Regions from separate parts of the Nonomuraea sp. NPDC059007 genome, predicted to be linked through region 1. Evidence: riboswitches for the same ligand, from Rfam matches in the RefSeq annotation. Region 1 holds a riboswitch; each other region holds the start of a gene.

Region 1 (5,868 bases):
TTGAACAGCGGCTCGAAGACGACCGGATACACGAACGAGGCGGCGACGGTCAGCGCGGCGGCGCCCACGGCCGCGGGCACCCACCAGCGCCGGAACCTGCGCGCCAGGCCCACCACCGCCACGATCATGATGGACAGCAGCACGACCCGGACCGCGATGTTCTTCAGCCGGTCGCCGCTCCAGCCCGCCCAGTCCTGCGTGGACAGGCCGAACTCGCGCAGCCGTACCTCGAACCACATTCCGAGCGGCCAGCGCACGACCTCGACCAGCACCGTGAGCAGCAGGACGCCCAGCAGGACCCGCAGCCACCACGGGCCCTTGAGCCGCCGGAGGACCTTCGCGCCGAGCGGCGTGGCGACCAGCAGCCCGGCGAACAGGATCGTGAGCCCGAACGACAGGTACGACGGCACGCTGGTGGCCGCGTCGAACGCCTGCGACCTGGCGATCTCGGCGGCGGAGAAGTCGCGGGCCGGATCGGGGGCGACCTGGGGCGCTCCCGGCGGCAGCGCCCGCCACGGCGTGGTGAACGCGGCGACCGCGACCACGACGGCGCCGAGCACGACGGCGGCGATCCCGGCCTGCCGCCGTATCCGCGCGGGGGCCTTGTCCCGCTGATCGGTCACTCGAGTTCCTCCCGTAGATAGGCGCGCCATCCGGCGACGAGCTCGCCGGACGGCAGGGGCACGGCCCGTTCCACGCCCAGCCGCCGCGCGTCGCGGTAGAACCTCACCAGCCTGTCCTCGCCGAAGCGCGCGGCCAGGAAGCGACACGCCAGCCAGGCCTCCTGGTAGGACTGTGCCAGCCGCGCGGCCCCGGGCGCGAACGCGTCCGCCCCGGGCAGTTTCCCGGGCACCCGTCCGGCACGTACCTCGGTGGCGAGTTCGGCCGCCGCCACGGGCACGGCCAGGCCCGCGTCCTTGTAGGCCACGTAGTCGGCGAACCCCTCGTACAGCCAGGCCGGCAGCCCGCCGGTGCCGGCGGCGACGTGAGTCAGCTCGTGGGCGAGGACGACGTCGCGTCCGGTGGGGGTGAGTTTGGCGTAGTTCTCCGGGATCACGATGACCCTGCCGTCGTGGGCGATCGCGGCCAGGCCCTCGACCGAGCCCACGCCCGCGGTCCGCGCCGCGTGTGCCGCGTTCTCGGCGAGTTCGACGCTGGGCCGTACCGGCTGCCCGAGGATCGCCGCGACGCGCGCCGCCGCCCGCTCGGCGCGCCGCTGAAGGTCGCCGCGGTCCGCTCCCGCGTCAGGAGCCCGCTCGGGGGCGCAGCCCAGCGCGAAGACCAGGAGGGCCGCGAGCGCGGCGCGACGGCTCACGACCACGGCCCTGATGGTAGCCGGACGCGCGAAGGCCCCGTCCCGGGAGGGGACGGGGCCTTTCGGTCCGGACGACTACAGACCGGGCCGGACGGCTCCCGCGAAGGACGACTTGCGCCATCCGCTGAGCCGCTCGATGCGCACCCGCTTGCCGGAACTCGGCGAGTGGACCATCTTGCCGTTGCCGACGTACATGCCGACGTGGCCTCGACCGCGGAAGAACAGCAGGTCACCCGGCTGCAGAGACTTCCACGAGATCTTCTTCTTGATGCGCGCGTACTGGCTGTGCGTCACGCGGGGGATCTTGACTCCGGCCTTCTTCCAGGCGAACTGGACGAGACCGGAGCAGTCGAAGGCGCCGGGTCCCGTTCCGCCGTAGCGGTACGGGTCGCCGATCTGCGCCCTTGCCGCGGAGACGGCCTTGCGGGCCTTGCTCTTCTGCCGGGCAGTCGTCGACTGCGTCGCCGTCTTGGCCGAGGTGGTGGTCTTGGCCGTGGTCGCCGCCTGGGCCGCCGGGGCATGGAGGGCGAACCCTCCGGCCGTCACGGTCATGGCGAGCGCCGCGCCACCGAGAACAAGACGGGGGTTGTGCAGGGAGGTAGACAGGATTTCTCCTTGGTTCTTCCACGAACGCCTACCGGGTTAGCTGACGGATTCGGGCCTGGAAGTCGCCCTACGGCACGCTGAACGCGCCGATTCACCCCTTGATCCCGGGGGAATGGGATCGGTGGTTCCCCGGCTCCGTGCCTCCTGGCTGCACGGACTCGGCAGGTCGCGGCCCCTTGTCGGACGGGGGCGACCGGCGGATCTCTATGGGTCCTCATCGAGCCCGGACGGGGCCGATGCCGGTTCGCGGCGCCATGGCTTGTTCGCCGCGACGCCAGAACGTACTCCCGGGTTCATGACCCGGCAAAGTCCTGGCAAAGCTGTAAAGATCAGATAAAGGACCCTGTCAGGACGGGAACTCCTGCTGGACAGCGGGGTCCCGTTACTCAAATGTGACCCTCCTCACACTTGGAGCTCCAGGGGTGAGTCAGGTCCCTTCCGCCCCTCCTGTCACACGCGTCACAGCGGTCAGCCGGAAGCCGGTCGGCGTGTGCCGTACCTCTTCGATCTCCTTCAGCCGCGCGGCGTGCTCGCCGCCGAGATAGCGGAAGAGGTACGGCACGCGCCGCGTCCGCCGGATCTCGAACCGGGCGGCGATGGCGTCGAGCATGTCCCCCGCGGGCGAATGATCGACGTGCGCCTCGCGCCAGCGGGTCACCGGGTCGCGCTCGGGCCCGTCGAAGCGGCCGAGCAGGGTTCCGGCGTCGTAGAACCAGGTGGCGGCGGCCTCGTCGGCCCAGTCCCAGGCGAACTCGTCCACCACGAGCAGCCCGCCCGGCTTCAGCAGCGCGGCCGCCCGGTCGAGTGCGGCCCCCAGCGGGTGCATGTGGTGCAGCGACAGTGACAGCACGATGACGTCGAACGGGTCGTCCTCATAAACCGTCAGGTCGGCGCGCTTGGCGGGCACGCCCGCCGCGAGCGCCGCGGACGGGTCGAGGTCGATGGCAGTGACGTCGTGGCCGCGCGCGATCAGCGCACCGGCCAGCGCGCCGTCGCCGCAACCGGCGTCGAGAACGCGGGCGGGAGCCGCGGGCAGCGCGGAGAGAATCCAGGTGTCCATGCCCCGATCGTGCTGCGCGCGAGCCATGCGTACCACTGCGGGTTCGGCATGAAAGGCATAAGCTCCATGCATGCTTGACGTCTGGTCGCTGAAGGTGCTGTCAGAGGTGGGCCGGCTCGGGTCGTTCTCGGCGGCGGCCGAGGCGCTTTCCATGACCCAGCCGGCCGTCTCCCGGCAGATCGCCGCGCTGGAGCGCCGGGCGGGGGTGCTGCTGTTCCACCGCCTGCCGCGCGGCGTACGGCCCACCGGCGCCGGGCAGGCCGCGCTGGAGCAGGCCGCGTACGTGCTCGACGGGATCGTGCTGCTGGAGACCCGGCTGGCCGCGCACGCGTCGGGCGAGCGGGGGCGGGTGCGCGTACAGGCCTTCCCGAGCGCCGCCACCGCGTTCGTGCCCGAGTGCTTCCGCGTCTTCGCCGCCCGCCACCCGGCGGTCGAGCTGTCCCTGACCGTCGGCGGCGGCGCGTCCGCCGTCCTCGCCGGAGAGGCCGACCTCGCGCTGGTCACCTCGTGGGACCCCGCGCCCGCCGGCCTGGACCTGGTGCCGCTGCTCGACGACGAACTGCTGGTCGCGCTGCCGGAAGGTCACCCGCTGGCGGCCGGGGAGAGCGTGCGGCTGCGCGCTCTGGCCGGGCAGGCGTGGATCGACGGCAGCCACCCCGACTGCCTCGGGCCGCTGTCGGAGCTCGCCGCGGCGCTGGGGGCGCCGCCGCGCGTCAGCCACCTGTGCGACGACTGGAACGGGCGCCAGGGGCTCGTGGCGGCGGGCGTCGGGGTGATGGTGTTCCCGTCGATCGCGGGCGGCGCGGCCCTGCGCCCGGACATCAGGCTCCTACGTCCCGAGCCCGCCCTGCCCGCGCGCCGCGTCTTCGCCGCCGTCCTGCCCGCGCCCGGCCGCTCACCGGCCGTGGAGGAGCTTCTGCGGACCATGCTCGGGTACGGCGGGCCGTAACGCCGGCCGGGGCCTCAGGGCCGGATCGCGCCCACGACGCGCCTGCCGTACGAGGAGAACTTGACGACCTTGATGACGTCACCCGTCTGGGGCGCGTGCACGATGTTGCCGTTGCCCGCGTAGATGGTGACGTGGCCGAGGCCCTCGCTGAAGATCAGGTCACCGGGGCGCAGCGCGTCGAGCGAGACCCGGCGCTTGGCCCCCCACGCCCACTGCTGCCAGGTCGTCCGCGGCAGCGAGACGCCGGCCGCCCGCCAGGAGGCCTGGGTGAAGCCCGAGCAGTCGTACCCGCGCGGACCGGTGCCGCCGTAGATGTACGGCTTGCCGACCTGCCCGAACGCGAACTTCAGCACCGCCGCCGCGTTCCCGGTGGCCGGGCCCGTGTACTTGATGCCGGTGCTGTTGGGATCGCCGGTCTTGTACGCCCCGAGCTCGCGCAGGAGCTTCTTCTGCTCCTGGATCAGCTTGAGGATCTCGGCCCGTTCCTTCTCGACCTCGTCGCGTTCCTTGTCGGCCGCGACCAGCGCGTCCTGGGCCAGGTCGCGCTCGGTCTTGAGGCCCTTGTTCTCCCGGTCGAACGCGGCCAGCTTCTCCGCCCGCTCGGCCTGGAGCTGGCCGGTGAGGGCCATGCCGTTGAGCATGCTCATGGGGTCGCCCTCGCCCATCATCGCCGGCCACGAGGTCACGTCGGCGCCGAGCTGGTAGTCGTTGACCGCCATGGTGATGACCTGGACCCGCAGGCGGGCGACGGTGGCCAGTTTGTCCTTGTAGGAGGAGTTGAGCCGGCCGTACTTCTTCTTCGCCGTCTTGTGCCGCTCGGTGGCGGTGTTGAAGCGCTCGACGACGTGGTCGGCCTTGTTGTTGAGGCGGGAGAGCTTCGCCTTGGCCTGTTTGATCGTGGGCTTGGGATCAGCCACGGCCACGCCGACCGGCGACGCCAGCAGCCCGATCGCCAGACCAGTCGCCAACGAAACCCGGCCAAACCTCACAGCGTCGCCTCCCAGTGATCACACCTGGGGGCAAATAGTACAGAAGTGCTGGGTGTGTTCTCAGCCTTTAGCCTGATTTGTAACCCACACCCCACCCTTCCCACCTCCCCCACCCACCACCAGGCACAACAACGGGCGGCCCCACCGCGCGACCGGCCGCCGTCCGGATGCCCGGGACCGCTGGGGGTGCCCGTCGAGCGGCCGGCCGCGCCGATGGGCGCAGATCGGAAGGTACGCCCGGCCGGGGCGCCCGCGCACCCCGGCAGACCAATCCGGTCTGACACCCCCGGCCGCCCCCACCCCAGAGCTCCAAACCCCAAAACCAAGGCGCAAGACACAGGCGTCACGTGACCCCGGCAAGAACCCCGAAACCCGGAACGCGAGGACGAGGAGCACTGCGCCGAGCACAGGCCGACGGGCGGAGCCCAAAGCCCGGAGCGCGCGGGCGCGAGCGGCTTTGGGAGGGGTCAGACGCGGCCGAGGCGGCGCAGGATCAGGGCGGAGGGGACGGGGCGGGCGCCCATGCGGCGGACCGACTCGGCCACCTCACGGTCCGACGACACCACGGCTATGGCGCGCCCCGGCGGCTCGGCGCGGACCAGCTGGCGGATCACGTCGTCGGCGATCTCGCCCGGGGCGCTGAACAGGACGCGGACCCCCCGCGGAGCCACCACCTGCACGGGCGAGTTGAGTTCGGCGCCGTCGAAGACCACCGTGACCTCCACCCGGGTCTGGGCGACCAGCCCGCCGAGGCCGGTCATCAGGCGGGCCCGCTGGTCGGCGAGGGTGAAGTTGCCATAGCCGGTCTTGGTCACGTTGTAGCCGTCGATGATCAGATGCACCTGCGGCAACGCCAGCAACTGGTCGAGCAGCTGCGGATCGTCGTCGGCCAGGGCACGCGCCGGTACGCCCCGCACCCCGGGGGCACCGGGCGAGACCGCGGCCACCG
Region 2 (5,868 bases), on a different contig from region 1:
AGGTGGTGGCGGGCGCCGCGCTCGATGTCCAGTTTGGCCGGGTCCTTGAACGCCACCGGGTCCCATCCGGCAGACAGGGTCGAGACGACGACGCCCTCGCCGGCCTTGATGCTCACTCCGCCGATCCGCACGTCCTCGGTGGCCACCCGGGCAGTGACCCCGTCGACGATGCTGAAATAGCGCAGCAGTTCCTCCACGGCTGTGGGTGTCTTGTCCGGATCGGCGGTGATCAGGGCTAGTTGCTCCGGATGGGTGAGCAGCGCGAGCACGCCGAGCGAGATCATGTTCGCGGTGGTCTCGTGTCCGGCGGTCAGCAGCAGGAAGGCCAGGCTGACCAGGCTCGTGTGGTCGACGGCGCCGCCTTCCTGGCGTTGCCGGGCGATCTGCCGGCTGAGCAGGTCGTCGCCGGGTTCGGACTCTTTGCGGGTGACCAGGTCGTCGAAGTAGGCACGCAGGTCGGCGAAGGCTTGCGGGCGGTCTTCCAGCGCGGTCGCGCTCACCATCGCGGCGGTGCGGTTCTGGAAGAAGTCATGGTCGGTGTAGGGGACGCCGAGCAGTTCGCAGATCACCAGGGAGGGCACCGGCAGGGACAGCGCCTGGACCAGGTCGATCGGGTGCCGGTCGGCGGTGAGCATGTTGTCGATGAAGTGGTCGACGATGTCCTGGATGTGCGGGCGCAGCGCGGCCAGTCGTTTCGCGGTGAACTCGCTGATCACCGGGCGGCGGGCCGCGGAGTGTTCTGCGCCGTCCATGCCGAGCATCACCGGCGGCTGGATGCGCACCATTTGCAGGGTCGCCGCGTCGAGGGCGTAGAGCGGGTAGCCGTCGGTACGCCGATCGGCGGAGAAGCGGGGGTCGGCGAGAACGGCACGGGCCGCCTCCTGACCGGCCACCCACCACGCCTCGCCGCCGCTGGTCAGGCGGACCTTGCTGATCGGGCCTTGTTCGCGCAGCCGTTCGTAGGCGGCCGGCGGGGCGAACGGGCACCCACGCTCAACCGGCACAGCGCTGTTCGTCATAAGGACCTCCTGGCTAACTATTTGGCTGAGCATGTTCGGGGACAGCCGGCGTTCATCGCAGGGGGAGGGGGGTGATGCGGGCCACCTTGTCGGCGCCGACGATCGGCCGCGGCGAGGTCCCTGGACGTCCCTGGGCATGTCCATGGTGGCCAGCAGGAGGCTCGGTGAAGGGCATGGTCGCCCTCATGCGGTCCTTCCGGGGTGTGTGGCTGACCCCGGCCGGTACGGCTCATGCGAGCAGTGGGATCAGTTCTCCGGTTCGACCAGTGCGTTCAGCCGGTTCCGCAGGGCTTTCGCGACCGGTGTGGGCAAAGGGGTGCCGCTCATGGCCTGTTGCAGCCACAGCCCGTCGACGGCCAGCCGAGCCAGGAGCAGGTCGATGTCGTGGGGTTCGGCCGAGGTGGGCAGCGGGGCCCAGCGGCGGATGAGCTCGTTCCACACCGTGGCGAGGTCGGGAACGGAGGCCGACTCGAGCATGAACGCCAGGTCCGCCTTGCCCGACTGGCTGTCCGCGCCCACCCGCACATAGGCCGCCACGACCTCTCGCACCGACGCCTCCGCCGGCGGTTTGCCCAGCTCGGTGGCGAGCCACGTCTCCCAGGCGTCGGTCAGTTGCTTCTGGATCGCCAGCAGTAGCTCGTGCCGCGTCCGGAAGTGGTACATCAGCCCGCCCTTGGTGACGCCCGCCTCCTCGGCCGCCGACTCCAGCGTCAGGCCGGTGATGCCGTCGCGTTCCGCCACGCGGATCGCGGCGTTCAGGATCTGGTTCCGCTGGCTTGGTCGCACCCCGTAACTCTACCGTCCAGAAGGCACAGTTATGGGGACATGCCCGAGTCGCCGTGCGCGTGCTCTGAGCACCCATGTCTCTCATGGGACTGGGGGAATCGGGTTGGTGAACATGAACGTCCCTTCGCCATTCTGCGTGGCACACCCGGCGGGAAGGCAGCTCGCCTCGAATGAGGAAACTATACCATCCAGAAGGTATAGTAACTCATCGCTGGGGTCCGTGCCGGGGCGCGAGCTCCGGAAGTTCACGAGGGCCCGTCGGCGGCGACGCTCAGCGCGGCGTGTACGGCAATGCCGTCGGAGCCGACCGTGTTGACGGGCCTGGTCAGGGTTGTCCGCCGACCGCCCAGTCGAGCAGCCTCTGAGCGGTCTGGAAGCGGCGGGTGGAGCTGGTCTCCCCGAGAATGACGCCGGCCAGTTGCCGGCCTTCACGGTCCGCGGCGAAGGAGAGCGTGTACCCGGCGGCCCGGGTGTAGCCGGTCTTCAGACCGACGGCGCCCGGCTTGCCGAGAAGCCGATTCGTGTTCCGCCAGGAGTAGGCGCGGTGCTCCGCCGTCGCGGCCACCGAGCGATACCGGCTGGAGGCGACCTTCTTGAGCGCCTGGACGCCCAGCGCGGCCTGGGCCAGCCGCGCCTGGTCGCGTGCGGTGGAGTAGCCGCCTCCGTTGGTGGGCATCCCGTCGGCGTTGACGTAGCGCGTGTCCCGCATACCGAGCTCGCGAGCAGTGAGGTTCATCTTCGCGGTGAACGCGTCGACGCCCGGACCGTACACGCGGGCGAGCGTGTGGGCGGCGTCCGCGCCGGAAGGCAGCATCAGGGCGTACAGCAGGTTCTCCACGGTCAGCCGGTCTCCGGCGCGCAGGCCGGCCACCGAGGCACCGCCCTTCGAGGCGTAGCGAACATCCCCAGAGGTGACCTTGACGACGTCACCCGGCTTGGCCTCCTTCAGCACGGTGTAGGCGGTCATCACCTTGGTGAGGCTGGCCACGGGCATCCGAAGATCGGCCTTCTTGCTGAAGTAGACCTTGCCGGTCTTGGTGTCGATCACGTGAGCCGCACGGCCGAGCACCGTGGGGGCGTGCGCCGCGACGTCTTGAACGTGGGAGCGGGACTCCGGCGAGTCGTCGGGCCCGACCGGAGGGATGGCCTGCGCGGCGGTGGCGCAGGCGGTCATGGCAACGGCGGTGGCGGCGAGGCCGAGCAGCGCGCGGTTCAGCCGGTTCTTGAGATCGGTGGGCATGAAGGACTTTGCTCCTTGCTTCCATGCCGCCTACCGGGTTAGCTGACGGGTTCGGGCTGGGAAGTGCCCTACGGTCGCGGCTGAGCGAGCGTCCGATTCACCCCGATGAAGATTGGGTCCCCGGCTCCGTGGAAACGGATTCGGCGGCCGGACGTCGTCCTGCGGGTTCCCCAGGAGACGCACGGTCCGGGCAATGAAACGGCAACGAACCCGTCTAGGGCCCGTCACGCAATGCCCGAGACCCTACCAAAAAGCACATATCGTGCAAACAGTACATTTCCGGCTGCTGTTGGAGGACTCACGACGGGCGGGACAGACCAAGCACGATCAGGTCGAACAGCTCCTGGAACGCCTCCGCGTTCGTCCGGCCGAGATGCTCGAGCACCTCGGGATCCTGCAGCCGGTCCAGGGCGGCGTAGATCACCTCCGCCACGAGGCGCGCGTCCGTTTCGCGGAACGCACCGCTGTCTATGCCCTCCTGGATGAGCGCGGCGGCGATGGACGTGGCGAACCGGTAGTGCTCCTCGAACAGCCGGCGGATTCCCGGCTGCCCGGCGACATCGACCGAGAACGCCCGAGCCGCGCGGGTCAGCGCCGTGCTCGCCGCGGACATGTAGGCGTGAACTCGCCCGAGCGGCTCGTCCATCGCCCTCGCCTGGGCCATCGCCTGCCGGCCGACGCGCTGCAGAAGCCGGTCGACGACGAGCGCGACGAGTTCGTCCTTGCTGGGCGCCAGCTCGTAGAGGGTACGCCGCGAGCAGTGCAGCCGGGCGGCGAGCTCCTGAATCGTCAGCCGGCGAAAGCCCTCCCGAAGGAAGATCTCCTCCAGCTCGGCGAGCACGTTCTCCTGCCGGCTGGTGAAGGAACGCCCGAGCGAGAGGGCGACGGGCGGTCGAGGATATCCGGTCATGCCTGCACTTTCAGGGTACTGTCTAGGGTACCAGGTACTCGAAGATAGTACCCTCTGTGTGTGGAGGCGGAATGCGCCGACCCAGCCGAACCCAAGTGAGCATCATGTCGTGCCTGCCGCTGGCCGCCGCGCTCGTCGCGGTCAGCGATCCCGTACGGGCGGACGCCGACCGATGCGCGGCCCTGACGAACGCGACCGTGACCGACACGACGATCACGCGAGCCAGGACGGTGACCGCGACGACATCGGTACCGGAGCACTGCCTGGTCGACGCCTATGTCACCACGCCAGGTGACGCGACGGTGCCCAGCAACCAGGTGAACTTCCGCTTGGGCCTGCCGACCGCGTGGAACTCGGACTTCTACTTCCAGGGTGTGGGCGGGCTCGCCGGGCACATCGTTCCGTTCGACGAGGGACTGAGACGCGGCTACGCCTCGGCCGCCACGGACACCGGACATCAAGGCGCGAGCCCGTTAGGCCACCCCGAACTCGACGGCAGGTGGGCGCTCGGCAACCGGCCCAAGCAGATCGACTACGCCTACCGGGGCGTCCACGTCAGCACGGTCGCGGCCAAGGCGATCACCGCGATCCACTACGGGCGCGACACGCGCAAAGCCATCTTCAACGGGTGCTCCAACGGGGGACGGCAAGGCCTCATGGAGGTCCAGCGCTACCCCGCGGACTATGACGGGGTGATCGCCGAAGGCCCGGCGTTCGCCGCGGGCGACACGTTCCTGCGCTGGATCTCGCAGGCACAGGCACAACTGGCCACATCCGGGTCCTGGCTGTCGCCCGAGACGCTGCCGATCCTCTCGGCGGAATCGCTGAAGCGGGGCGATGCCCGGGACGGGCTGACCGACGGCCTGGTCGCCGATCCGCGCAAGGCGGCCGTCAACCCCGGCCGGCTCGTCGGCCCCGGCAAGCTGACCCGGGCCCAGGCCGCCGCCGCACGGACCATCTATCGCGGACCCGGGCCGCTCCGGGGACATCCCGCCGGACACGAGGAGATGTGGCGTTCCTACATCACCGGCTCGGCGGCCCCTCAGATGGGACCCGACGGCAAGCTCGTCTTCCCTTTCAGCCTGGCCGCACCGTTGTCGTACACGTTCACCAACGAGTTCCTGCGGTACTTCCTGTTCAGCGATCCGAGCTATGACCTCACCAGGTTCGACCTCGCCAAAGATCGGCGGGCCGTCGAGCGGATACGCGCGCTGCTCGACGCGACCGACCCCGACCTCACGGCCTACGAGGCCCGGGGCGGCAAGCTGCTCATGGTGCACGGCTGGTCCGACCCCGCCCTGAGCGGTGCGGCCCCGGTCGCCTACCACAAGGAGGTCGTCGCCGAGATGGGTGCGGCGCGTACCGCCGGCTTCTTCCGCCTGTTCATGGCGCCGGGGATGGGGCATTGCGCGGGCGGGCCAGGACCGAACACGTTCGACGCGCTCACGGCGATGGAACAGTGGATCAACCGGGGCACGGCGCCCACCTCCATCATCGCGACCAACCCGACGAGCGGCCGCAGCCGGCCCCTGTGCCCGCACCCTGCCGTCGCGCGCTACAAGGGCTCGGGCAGCATCGAGGACGCCGCGAACTTCACCTGCGGATCCCCGCCACGGGCCTCCGTGTAGTCGAGCGGCATCGCCTGCGGCTCGCAGGTGCGCACTCCAGCGCGAGGGCACAACCCACCACCTTCCCTTCAAGGTCATTTACACGGACGGTGTCGACGTGAGAGCGTTCAGTGATGAAAGGGCTGGTGTTCAGCCCATCATGTGCCCGCCTTCCGAAAGGTCGTCTGTCGTGCGTCTGCGCCAGAGCGCTGTTGCCCTCGCCGGAGTACTCGCCCTCTCAACCATCACCGCCGGTCCTGCCGGCGCCGCCACCGGACAGTTCCAGTACACCTTCGTCGGCTTGGA
Region 3 (5,868 bases), on a different contig from region 1:
CGGCCTCGAACTTCCTGCCGGTTTCCAGGAACGCGTTCCAGTCGGGCCAGAGCTTGGCCACGTCCTCCCGGCCGGTGGGCAGGCCGGCCTTCTTGAACAGGTCCTTGCGGTAGCACATCGTCATCCCGCCGATGTCGGTGCCGAGGGCGAACAGCTTGCCGTCGGCGTTGACGCCCGCCTCCCACTTGGCCGCGGGGAAGTCGGCCTTGCGGTTCTGCATGCCGTACTGGCCGAGGTCGGTGAAGAACTGGGGCCGGGCGGCCATGAGGCCCATGGCGCCCTCGTCGATCCCCACCACGTCCGCGGCACCGCTGCCCGCCTGGAGGCGCTGGAGGAGCTGGGGGAGGTAGACGTCCTCGAAGCGGTCGGTCAGGTTCTGGTACTTGACCTGGATGTCCGGGTGGGCGGCGTTCCAGGCTTCGACCGCCTTGTCGTAGCCGAAGTTCTCACCGCCGCCGAAGGTGTGGACGGTGATCGTAACGGGTTCCGCCTTGGCTTGGGCCGAGGATTGGGGCTGGGGGGTGGAGGTGGTTCCGCAGGCGGCCAGAGCGGCGGTCATGACCGCGGCGGTGGCCAGACGCGTGTGCTTCATTTGTGCCCCTTGGGGGTGGGGTGGGGGATATGGGAGCGCTCTGGGAGCGCTCCCATGCAGAGTGCATCAGGGCGCTGGCCCCGTCAACGAGGCGACGCGCAACCGTTACATTCCGCTTGTCCTGCGGGCCCTTTATCGGACTTCAGGCCACGAACCGCCCATAGGCCATCCTGGGAGCGCTCCCGTGGCTCTCTCTCCCATGCGACCGGAGCAACCTCGCCACCCCCGATCGACCCCACCGCCCGATCGGCCCCACTGCGCGGTGGCGCCCGGGATGCCCGGATGGCCCCCGAGGTGGCTGACTGGCCTGAGGCGCCCAGATGGCCTGGGGTGATCGGGTGGTCCAAGGTGCCCCGGTCTGCGTGCAGCCAGGGCTGGCCGATTCGGGCGGGGGCGCGTCAGTGAGCTGGCTCGGGCTGGCCGGTCCCGGCTGAAGGCGGCCAGGTAGCCGGGCCGGCCGATTGGGTGCGCGGCTCGCCTCGTGGGTGACCAGGCAGCCGGTAGGCCAGGCGGCTTGGCAGGTAGCCCGGCCTGCCGCGTGGCTGGGTGGTCAGCGATCCGGTTGTTGTGCGGGCGTGTGCTGCCAAGGGGAGGGAAATGTGATGGCGGCTGTGGCTATTGGGGTTACTGGTGTTTGTGTGATTAAGCAGGTGCTTATCACGAAGAAATAACGGGATGGGAGATCTATTTGAGGTGAAAGGGAGATCTATTTGGCGGGAGCCGTATCGGCGGGAAAGTCGTAATGGACGCCGGTGAGGGCTTCTGAGACGGACCACAGGCGGGCGGCGACGGCGCGGTCCTTGGAGGCGGGGGAAGAGTCGATGGGGGTCGGGTAGCCGCGTGAGCCGAAGCGGCCGTCGGGGCCGACGTAGGTGCCGCCGGCCAGGCCGCGTTCGGTGGCGGCGTACAGAAGCGGCAGGGCGCCGCGTTCGGCGCTCTGGGCGAACAGCACGTTCCCCAGCCGGGAGCCGAACTCCAGGATCGGGTTGCCCTCCATGCGCGGGCCGACGGCCTGGAGGTTGGTGGCGGCGTAGCCGGGGTGGGCGGCGACACTGGTCAGGGCGCCGGCGGCGCGGCGCTGCAACTCGTAGGCGAACAGCAGGTTGGCCAGCTTGGACTGCCCGTAGGCGGCCCACTTGCGGTAGGAGCGTTCGCCCTGGAGGTCGTCGAAGTCGATGTGGCCCCCCTTGTGCAGGCCGCTGCTGACCGTCACCACGCGGGGGTCGGGACGCTCAAGCAGCCGGGGCAGCAACAGGCCGGTGAGCGCGAAGTGTCCGAGGTGGTTGGTCCCGAACTGCATCTCGAACCCGTCCACGGTCTGCCGGTACGGCAGCGCCATCACGCCCGCGTTGTTGACCAGCACGTCGAGCCCGCCGGTGTACGCGGCGGCGAACGCGCGGACCGAAGCCAGATCGGCCAGGTCAAGTTGCCTGACCTCGATCGAGGCGTGGGGAGCCGCCTTCTTCATCAGCTGGGCGGCGGCCTCGCCCTTGGCGACGTCCCGGCAGGCCAGCACGGTGGCGGCGCCGCGCCTGGCCAGCTCACCCGCGGCGATCATCCCGATGCCGCTGTTGGCTCCCGTCACCACGGCCGCCAGGCCTGACAGGTCGCCGATGTCCGCTGCGGTCCATCCCATGACCCCTCCAAACGTGATCACCGTCACCCTAACCCGCCCACTCCCTCCCCGGTCACCAGACAACGCCGGGGTGGGGCTTGGGGTCCCGGGGGAGCAGACAACGCCGGGGTGGGGCTTGGGGTCCCGGGGGGACGTGGATTGCGAGCCGGGGTTGCGGGCCGGGGCTTCGCGGGCCGGCGTGGCCGAGGGAGGGGGCCGGCGGGGCGTCGTGGCGGTGGGGACCCCGTCCGACGTGCGCGGCGCCCGGCGATCGGCGCCCGCCCACAGCGGTGGGAGGCGGGGGCGGCGGCTTGCCGTAACGGAAGGGCGGGGGGTAGCGGGAAGGGGCGGCGGCGGCGCGGGTGAGGGAGCGTGCGGGAGCGGAGGGGAGCGCGCGGTGAGGTGGGGGCGTGCAGGAGCAGAGGAGAGCGCGCGGCGGGGTGGGGTTGGGAATGGGAACGGCGCGCCCGGGGGGAGGGGGCGCGCCGTTCCTGGGGAGGGGAGAGGGGGAGAGGGGGAAGTCAGGCGGAGTAGTCGGGGTAGCCGTAGCCGACGACCTGGGAGGCGGGGCGGATGCGCTCCTCGACCTTGCCGTTGCCGGTGTTGCCCTCGACGGTGGTGATGGTGCCGTTGCCGTTGTCCTTGATGACGAACCCGACGTGGTTGATGGCGTCGAGGCTCTTGCTGCCGCTCCACGCGAAGAAGACGACGGCTCCGGGCTTCGCGCTGGCGCCCCAGCGGTTGTTGTTCTTGAACCACTTGGCGTGGGTGACGGTGTAGGCGTCCCAGCCGACGGTGGTGCGGGCGCCGGTCTCCTCGCCGACCCAGCTGACGAACATGGCGCACCATGCGGCGTTCAGGTAGGCCTGGCGGTTGCCGCCGTCGCGCTTGACGGTCTCGGCGGCGCGGGGGGAGGACATGTACCACTTCTGGAACTTGGTGCCGCCGCCCCTGGAGTCCTCGCGGGTGCCGATCTGCTTCTTGGCCAGCGAGAGGACCTGGGCCGCGGTGGGCTTGGGCCGGTCGCTGCCGGCCTTCTTGCCGGGCTCGGCCTGGACGACGGTCTCCGGGACGCCCTTCGCGGCGGCGGACGCGGCGTGCGTCTCGGCCTGGGCGGGGTGGGTCGCGAACGCCGCGGTGGCGGCGATGGTCACGCCGAGCGCGGCGCGGGTGAGGTCGATCTTGGGGGCACGGGTAAGACGATGCTTCGCCATCGGGTGGGGTGACTCCTTGCTTCCATGCCGCTTACCGGGTTAGCTGACGGGTTCGGGCTTGGAAGCTGCCCTACGGCGCGAGGCGCCGATTCACCCCAAAGGACCTGGGTCCCCGGTTCCGCGAGGGTGCGGATTCAGCGGTCACAGGCAAAGCCTGTGATGTGTGTGCGATGGTCTGGCAACGAACGGGTAGCCCGGACGTATGCCTTGGATGACCTGAAGGTAATACATGGGGCAAGGGGATTACAAACTCATAAATGACCATCCAAGGCTTGGTGCGGCCAAAAGGCCGCACCAGCCGGTCATCCCATCCAGTTAAAATTTGCCGGATCAGGTCCCAGACGGGTGCCGTTGTTGAGGGCTCCTATGGCAGCCATGTCCTCAGGGTCGAGCGTGAAGCCGAAGACCTGGATGTTCTCTTTGATCCGCGCCGGTGTGACCGACTTGGGGATCACCACGTTGCCGAGCTGGATGTGCCAGCGGAGCACGATCTGGGCGGGCGATTTGCCGTGTTTTCCGGCCAATGTGGCGAGGGCGGGGTCGTTCAGCAGGCCCTTGCCCTGGCCCAGCGGGCTCCACGCCTCGGTGAGGATTCCGTTGGCCTCGTGGAAGGCGCGCAGGGCGATCTGGGGGAAGTTCGGGTGCAGTTCGATCTGGTTGATCGAGGGGGTGATCTCGGCCTCGTCGATGAGCCTGGTGAGGTGCTCCACGCCGAAGTTCGATACGCCGATCGCGCGCGCCCGGCCGTTTCGGTAGATCTTTTCCAGGGACTTCCATGCCTGGACGTACTTGTCCTGATCCGGAACCGGCCAGTGGATGAGGTAAAGGTCGATGTAGTCGAGGCCCAGACGGGCCAGGCTCTCCTCGAAGGCCTCCTCGGCGCGGCTGTGGTCGGCGTTCCAGAGCTTGGTCGTGATGAACACCTTCTCCCGTGGCAGCCCCGACTCCCGGAAGGCGCGGCCGACCCCTTCCTCGTTGTAGTAGAGCCTGGCGGTGTCGATATGGCGGTATCCCGCCTGAAACGCGGTGGCGACCGCGCGTTCGGCCTCGTCATCGGGCACCTGCCAGACGCCGAAGCCGAGCTGCGGGATCTGCACACCGTCGGTGTTGAGCAGCAGCGAGTTCATGCGACCCATTGTTCATATGGCGTTCCCTGCGGCTTAAGGCGACCGGGCTAGCTTGAACCCGTCGTGAAGAAGCAATGGGCTTGGGTGGAATCGCCGCTCCAGATGCTCTGCGCCGTCGAGGCCCACCACGCCGGGCTGCTCGGTGAGCGCACGGTCATCGTGCCGAGGGCGCGTCAGCGCGCACTCGTGGCCACGCGCCGCGAGCTGGCCGGGCTCGACCTGCCCGACGGGCTCGAGCTGGCCAGGCCGAGCGAGGAGATGCCGCGGCCGGTCCAGGTGGTCGGTGACGCCTTCTCCGGGCGGGTGCAGCTACGCTGGCTGACCTCGCGGCCGGGCCGCATCGTCATCGTGGACGACGGGCTGGCCACGCTCCGGCTGCTCGAACTGCTGGCCGCGGGGCCGTATCGGGCGCTGCTGAGGGCCAGGCACAAGGCGGGACTGCCGCGCAGGGTCCTCGGGACGGCGGCGGCGCTGCGGCTGGCCGCCTCCAGCACGGCGGTGTTCACCGCGCTGCCGGTCAAGGACGACCTCGCCGGCGCCGTGCGCGAGCGCGGCATCGACCTCATCTGCCACGACTTCGGCTGGCTGCGCGCCCAACCCCTGCGCTCGCCCGGCCCGGCCGAGCGCACGGTCGTGCTCGGCACCTCGCTGGTGCGCAACGGGCTCGTGCACCGCGAGCGTTACCTGCGCTGGCTGACGGAGCTGGCCGCCAGCGAGCCGCTCGCCTACTTTCCCCACCGCCGCGAGGACCCCGTCGACGTGGCCGTGATCAGGGAACGGCCCGGCATCACCGTGCACGACGCCGGTGTGCCCGCCGAACTCACGCTTCGTGGCCTGGACGCGAGCCAGCGCGTCCTGAGCCTGCCCTCGACCGCCATCACCTCGCTGCGCGTGCTGCTCGGCACCCGCGGGGTCGCGGTCGAACCGGTCGAGGTGCCGGACGACTGGTGGACCAGCCGGGCCGCGCCGGCGCTTCGCTCACATCTGACGGGGGTTGCCGGGTGAGGATCCTGGCCGTTGCCGACTCTGACTCGTATCTGAAGTGGGCGTCCTGCCTGCTCGCCGACCTGCCCGGGGACTGGGAGCGCGATCTCGCGGTGGTCCGCACGCCGATCGTGCCCTCGCCGCTGCAGATCGCCGCCGCTGTCGGCGACGGTCCCCTGCCGCCGGTGCTGTCGGCGCGGTCATTGCGGCGTACGGCGCAGCGGACCAGACCCGACGCGATCGTCGTGGCGTGCACCGGCCCGGTGGTGGACGTGCTGGTCGCCGAAGTGCTCGACGAGTTGCGGCCCCGGCCCGTCTTCGTCACCGGACTGCCCG
Region 4 (5,868 bases), on a different contig from region 1:
CAAGCCGTGCCGTGGTCGCGGCACCCTGTCAGGGGTGAAGGGGGCAGCCGACCGCGCTGGACGTACGGGCGCAGGGGTGCTGCCCCACGGGTGCGGGGCAGCATGGGCGTTAGCTGATCTTGTGGATCCAGCTGTGGGGGTCGGGGCGGGTGCCGTACTGGATGCCGACGAGTTCGTCGCGGATGCGCATCGTGACCGGGCCCGGGGTGCCGTCGCCCACGGTCCAGGCGCGGTCGGCGCCCTTGACAGAGCCGACCGGCGTCACCACGGCGGCGGTGCCGCAGGCGAAGACCTCGGTCAGTTCGCCCGACTCGCAGCCGGCCTGCCACTCCTCGATCGACAGGCGGCCCTCTTCGGCCTTCAGGCCGAGGTCGCCGGCGAGCCTCAGGATGGACTCGCGGGTGATGCCGGGCAGGAGCGTGCCGGTGAGGGCGGGGGTGAGGAGGCGGTCGCCGTACACGAAGAAGAGGTTCATGCCGCCCATCTCCTCCACGTACCGGTGCTCGTGGGAGTCGAGCCAGACGACCTGGTCGCAGCCCTGGGCGACGGCCTCGCGCTGGGCGACGAAGGCTCCGGCGTAGTTGCCGCCGCACTTGGCGGCGCCGGTGCCGCCGGGGGCGGCGCGGGTGTACTCGGTCGAGAGCCACACGGAGACGGGCTTGACGCCGCCGCTGAAGTACGAGGCGGCGGGTGAGGCGATGACCATGAAGCGGTAGTTCTCTGACGGGTAGTTGACGCCGAGGCCGACCTGGGTGGCGATGATGAACGGGCGCAGGTAGAGGCTGTGGCCGTCGGTCGTGGGGACCCAGTCGCGGTCGGCCTGGACGAGGAGTTCGAGCGCCTCCACGAAGGTGTCTTCCGGCAGTTCCGGCATGGCCATGCGCGCGCAGGAGTGGTTGAAGCGGGCGGCGTTGGCGTAGGGGCGGAAGGTGACGATGGAGCCGTTCGCGTGCCGGTAGGCCTTGAGGCCCTCGAAGAGTTCCTGCGCGTAGTGGAAGACGGAGGTCGCGGGGTCGAGCGTGAGCGGTCCGTACGGCGTGAGGCGGGCGTCGTGCCAGCCGGTGCCCTCGGTGTAGTCGATCGAGACCATGTGGTCGGTGAAGGCCTTCCCGAACCCGGGGCTCGCCAGTACCGCCTCGCGCTCTGCCGCGGTGCGAGCGTGGTCGGATAGCTGCACGTCGAAGCTGAGCTTCTGAGAGGTGGTCATGACGGAGATCCTTCTCTTTCTCTGAGGACTACCCTGCATCCATTCTGCGCCGGATCGGGTAGAGGGAACTTACTGCATCTAAAAGGACGACCGTTAGGGCGCAACGAAAACGCCCGGAGGCTCTCGCGAGCCACCGGGCGTGGGTGGTCAGGCGGCCGCGAGTGCGCTGGGGGCGCCTGGGCCGCTTGTCAGGTCGGTACCGGGTGTTCACGAGCTGCGGGTTCGCGCGCTGCCCGCCGTACCTCCGCAGACTTGTGGTGAGGCCCCGACGGTGGGGGATCTCACGTTCCGCGGTACGGCGGGCCGCTCGTGGGCCGGTGGCCTGCGGCGTCAGGCGCCGCCGGATACTCGGGCGGCGATGTCGTCGCCGATGTCCCTGGTGGTGCGGGCGGCGGTGTGCGAGAGGCGCTCGACGATGTCGTCGGCGACGGCCTGCTCGACGCGGGCGGCCTCGGCGGTCAGCCCGAGGTGGTCCAGGAGCATGGCGACCGAGAGGATGGTGGCGGTCGGGTCGGCCTTGCTCTGCCCGGCGATGTCGGGCGCGCTGCCGTGGACCGGCTCGAACATGCTCGGCGCGGCGCCTTCGGGGTTGATGTTGCCGCTGGCCGCGAGGCCGATGCCACCGGCCACCGCGGCGCCGAGGTCGGTGATGATGTCGCCGAACAGGTTGTCGGTGACGATCACGTCGAAGCGCTCGGGCTGGTTGACGAAGAACATCGTGGCCGCGTCGATGTGCACGTAGTCGGTGGTGACCTCGGGGTACTCCCCGGCCACGCGGTCGAAGGTGCGCTGCCACAGGTCACCGGCGAAGGTGAGCACGTTGGTCTTGTGGACCAGCGTGAGCTTCCTGCGCGGGCGGCTCTGCGCCTTGGCGAAGGCGTAGCGGACGACGCGTTCGACGCCGTAGGCGGTGTTGATGGACTCCTGCGTGGCCACCTCGTACGGCGTGCCCTTGCGCATGGCCCCGCCGGTGCCGGCGTAGAGCGACTCGGTGCCCTCACGGACGACGACGATGTCGATGTTCTCGGCCGGTGTGTCGGCCAGCGGCGTCGCGACGCCGGGCAGCAGCTTGACCGGGCGCAGGTTGACATAGTGGTCGAAGTCGAAGCGGATGCGCAGGAGCAGGTCGCGCTCCAGCAGGCCGGGCGGAACCTTGCGAGGGTCGCCGACGGCGCCGAGCAGGATCGCGTCGTAGCCGCGCAGCTCCTGCAGCACGGAGTCGGGCAGGACCTCGCCGGTCCTGGCGTAGCGGTCCGCGCCGAGGTCGTACTCGGTGATGTCGAACTTGGGACCGACCGCCCCGAGAACCTTGAGGCCCTCGGTCACGACCTCGGTACCGATGCCGTCTCCGGGGATGACGGCCAGGCGAATGCTACGCGACTCCATGGGCGGTACCTTACCGGTTCGTCTCGCCTGCCGAGCAACCCATCTCATTTCTCGGACACTGCATTTTGCCCGATTTGCACGCTTTTGACTGTTTCGTTAGAGTCCCACCAGCCTAATCCGCGCACCGTAGTGCGGAGCCGGGGACCCACCTCCCCCATTGGGGCGAATCGGCGTTTACCACGTCGTAGGGCGACTTCCAGGCCCGAGCCCGACAGCTAACCCGGTAGGCCGTGTGGAAGGACATTCCCCTGTCTCGCATCATCGCGACCGCTGTGCTCTTCACCGTCACCGGTGTCACCGCGGCCACCCTCGCATCCCCCGCCACCGCATCCCCCGCTTCTCCCGCTTCTCCCGTCAACACCGTCGACCCCTATGACGTCACGCTGACCAGCCAGGGCCTCAAGGAGATCCAGGAGCAGCGGACCCCCGAACCCGGCTGGCAGAAGGCCCTGGCCTACGCCATGGACAAGCGCGGCACCCCGTACGTCTGGGGCGGCACCACCAAACGCGGCTACGACTGCTCCGGCCTCATGCTCCGCGCCTACGAAAGCGCGGGCATCGAACTGCCCCGAACCGCCGCCCAGCAGTACTCGGCGTTCTCCAGAAAGATCAGCTGGAAGAACCTGAAGCCCGGTGACCTGGTCTTCTTCTCGGGGCTGGGGCATGTGGGCATGATCTCCCGGCCTGGGCACATGGTGCATTCGCCGCGTACCGGTGATGTGGTCAAGGAGGAAAAGCTGAGCGCCTGGCGCCGCCGCGCCTTCGTGGGCGCCGTGCGTCCGGATCCGGCGGGCGTCAAACTCACCACCCGGCTCGAAAAACTCCGCCAGGCGCCCGCACCCGTCATGCCCACCGCGACGCTGTGACGCGCGTCGTCTCCTGATCGTCGTCTGACAACGCCGATTCCGCCGGCCCGTCGCGGCGGGCTCTGTCGTGGTTCCTCCCGTGCGTGGCTTCTCTCTCACGCGCGGGAGGATCCACGCACGGGAGAGACCACGGTCTCTGTCGCGCGGGCCCTGTCGCGGCCCACCCCCGGACACGGTCGTCCAGCGGGGATGGCCGGCCGCCGCAACGAGCGCACTTACCGGCGGTACCCCGCTGATCTCAGCCCATACGGGTGGAGAAGATCAGGTCCCAGGCGCGGCCCCTCGCATGGGCGACAGCGCCCAGCAACACGCCACTGTCACCCAGAGCGCTGGCCACGATCGTGGGCCGGAGCGGCCCCAGTTCGCCGATTCGGCGTTGGATGGCGTCGCCCAGCAGGTCGAGGTTGTGTCCCACGCCGCCGGAGAGCACGATCACCTCCGGGTCCAGGACGGCGGCCACCGCCACGAGCAGCCCGCCGATCCGCCGGCCCTCCGCCGCCACGACCGACAGCGCTGCCTGATCACCCCGTTCCGCGGCGGCGAAGATCTCCTTGGCCGTTCCCAGGGACAGTCCGGCGGCCCGCGCCGCCCGTACCACTCCCGGAGCCGCGGCAACGGTCTCGGTTGCCCCGTGCTCCCGCACACTCGCATCCCCCTGGTCCACGCCAGGGAACACCTCCCCCGCGGCCTGGGCCGACGCCCCAGTGACAGATCCGGCACTCGAAACCTCGGACGGCCGATCCGGAGCGGGCCGCGTGCCGGGCGGGTGCTGGGTGTCGGGCGGGCGCTGGGTGTCGGGGAACCCCGCTTCGGAGGCGCGCCGAACGTCGGGTGCGGACGGCATCTCACCCACGGACCCCGCGTCGGGAACGAGCGGAACATCCGGCGCAGACCGCGCGGCGGGTGCGGACCGGGTGTAGGGGCCAGGCGCGGTGTTGGGGCCAGGCGCGGCATCAGGGGTAGGGAGGTCGTCGGTGGCGGGGAGGTAGGAGACCTCGCCGGCGGCGCCCCTGGCGCCCACGTACAGTTCGCCGTTGACGACTATGCCCATGCCCACGCCGGTGCCGATGGAGACCAGGGCGAAGTTGGACTTGCCGCGGCCCTCGCCGTACGCGTGTTCGCCCACGGCGGCGAGGTTGATGTCGTTCTCGATGACCAGGTCGACGTTGAGCGCGGCCCGCAGGCGGTCGGCCAGGTCGGGGCCCGGGAGGTTGGGGGCGAGGTCCAGGCGGCCGGCGTTCTGGTCGTAGACGCCCGGGGAGCCTACGACGGCGCAGACGATCGCGGACCAGTCGAGTTCGGCCTCGTGGGCGGCGGCGCGGGCCAGGCGGGCGACGAGTTCGGCCAGTTCGGCCGACGTGCGTGCGGTGTTCCGTCCGTCGGTACGGCCGGCGAACGTCCCCCGGAGATCGGCCACCGCCACCCGGATCCAGTCGCGGCCGATGTCGATGCCGGCGACGTGGGCCGAGGCGGCGTTCACGTCGTAGAGGGAGGTTACGGGGCCGGGGCGGCCGGACACCTCGCCTACCAGGTGGACCAGTCCGTCTTCTTCCAGTCCTGCCAGGGCGGCGGAGACGGTGGGCTTGGACAGGCCGGTGACCTTGGCGAGGTCGGCTCTGGACGCGGGGCCCTCCCGGTGGAGTTGGTCCAGTAGGCGCCGCTCGTTCATGACCCGCAGCAACCGCGGGTTTCCCAGCTCGCTTCGCACCGCGACCTCCCCTTCACGGCAGACTCTAGCCAACGCCCGGGATAGTAAATTACCTTTCTTACCAACCACCTTCCACCATCCCGATCCACCGTTCCCCGGAAAGGAACGTCCGCCTGATACGCGCCGGGCAAGGGACAACTCCGCGAGACGCGAGAAGGCCAGGCACGGAGGAGCCCAAGCAAGGAAGGACAGCGCAGGGCAAGAGGGCAAGGTCGAGCGCGGCCGCCAAAGGACGGCAGGTCCGGCACAGGTGGGCCGGTGGAGAAGGGCTGGTTGGAAGGTACGTGGACCCGGGGGTCTGGCTGCACTCGAGAGGAACGATGTGCGATGCACCGAGGAGTGATGGTCCCCGTCGCAGCGGCGATGCTGCTGCTGGCGGGGTGTGGCGGCGGCGGCGGCGGCGCGGGTACGACGGCGAGCGCCCAACCCTCCCAAGCCGAACAGACAGAACAGACAGGACAGGCGGCCAAGAAGATCGCCCTCTTCCTGCCCGAATCCAAGACGACCAGGTACGAGGCCTTCGACCGGCCCCTGTTCGAGGCCAAGGTCAAGGCGCTCTGCGCGACCTGCGAGATCCTCTACAGCAACGCCGACCAGGACGCCGCCAAGCAGCAACAGCAGGTCGAGGCGGCCATCACCCAGGGCGCGAACGTGCTGGTCCTGGACGCCGTGGACGCCGCCGCCGTGGCGCCGCTGGTCAA

The links. Region 1 has a riboswitch for cyclic di-AMP ahead of ACFWY5_RS10010 (C40 family peptidase). Riboswitches for the same ligand answer to the same signal wherever they lie in the genome.
Region 2: it holds a riboswitch for cyclic di-AMP, as region 1 does, so the genes downstream of both, ACFWY5_RS24000 (D-alanyl-D-alanine carboxypeptidase family protein) here and ACFWY5_RS10010 (C40 family peptidase) in region 1, are expected to answer to the same signal.
Region 3: it holds a riboswitch for cyclic di-AMP, as region 1 does, so the genes downstream of both, ACFWY5_RS24795 (CHAP domain-containing protein) here and ACFWY5_RS10010 (C40 family peptidase) in region 1, are expected to answer to the same signal.
Region 4: it holds a riboswitch for cyclic di-AMP, as region 1 does, so the genes downstream of both, ACFWY5_RS02450 (C40 family peptidase) here and ACFWY5_RS10010 (C40 family peptidase) in region 1, are expected to answer to the same signal.

The regions. Positions count from the first base shown of each region.
Region 1 is NZ_JBHYJD010000005.1:150,052-155,919, forward strand. Features, by position in the region: gene ACFWY5_RS10000 (M48 family metallopeptidase) at 1-623, opposite strand, end outside; gene ACFWY5_RS10005 (hypothetical protein) at 620-1,321, opposite strand; gene ACFWY5_RS10010 (C40 family peptidase) at 1,391-1,867, opposite strand; cyclic di-AMP (ydaO/yuaA leader) riboswitch at 1,932-2,095, opposite strand; gene ACFWY5_RS10015 (class I SAM-dependent methyltransferase) at 2,349-2,981, opposite strand; gene ACFWY5_RS10020 (LysR family transcriptional regulator) at 3,052-3,930, shown strand; gene ACFWY5_RS10025 (NlpC/P60 family protein) at 3,945-4,898, opposite strand; gene ACFWY5_RS10030 (NYN domain-containing protein) at 5,387-5,868, opposite strand, start outside.
Region 2 is NZ_JBHYJD010000014.1:57,610-63,477, forward strand. Features, by position in the region: gene ACFWY5_RS23990 (cytochrome P450) at 1-1,019, opposite strand, end outside; gene ACFWY5_RS23995 (TetR/AcrR family transcriptional regulator) at 1,266-1,805, opposite strand; gene ACFWY5_RS24000 (D-alanyl-D-alanine carboxypeptidase family protein) at 2,131-3,045, opposite strand; cyclic di-AMP (ydaO/yuaA leader) riboswitch at 3,058-3,201, opposite strand; gene ACFWY5_RS24005 (TetR/AcrR family transcriptional regulator) at 3,344-3,955, opposite strand; gene ACFWY5_RS24010 (tannase/feruloyl esterase family alpha/beta hydrolase) at 4,060-5,583, shown strand; gene ACFWY5_RS24015 (hypothetical protein) at 5,753-5,868, shown strand, end outside.
Region 3 is NZ_JBHYJD010000014.1:221,893-227,760, reverse strand. Features, by position in the region: gene ACFWY5_RS24805 (ABC transporter substrate-binding protein) at 1-592, opposite strand, end outside; gene ACFWY5_RS24800 (oxidoreductase) at 1,299-2,228, opposite strand; gene ACFWY5_RS24795 (CHAP domain-containing protein) at 2,729-3,421, opposite strand; cyclic di-AMP (ydaO/yuaA leader) riboswitch at 3,435-3,571, opposite strand; gene ACFWY5_RS24790 (aldo/keto reductase) at 3,724-4,548, opposite strand; gene ACFWY5_RS24785 (hypothetical protein) at 4,633-5,553, shown strand; gene ACFWY5_RS24780 (DUF6716 putative glycosyltransferase) at 5,550-5,868, shown strand, end outside.
Region 4 is NZ_JBHYJD010000001.1:550,277-556,144, forward strand. Features, by position in the region: gene ACFWY5_RS02440 (branched-chain amino acid aminotransferase) at 110-1,207, opposite strand; gene ACFWY5_RS02445 (3-isopropylmalate dehydrogenase) at 1,538-2,593, opposite strand; cyclic di-AMP (ydaO/yuaA leader) riboswitch at 2,693-2,838, shown strand; gene ACFWY5_RS02450 (C40 family peptidase) at 2,866-3,459, shown strand; gene ACFWY5_RS02455 (ROK family protein) at 3,698-5,167, opposite strand; gene ACFWY5_RS02460 (sugar ABC transporter substrate-binding protein) at 5,510-5,868, shown strand, end outside.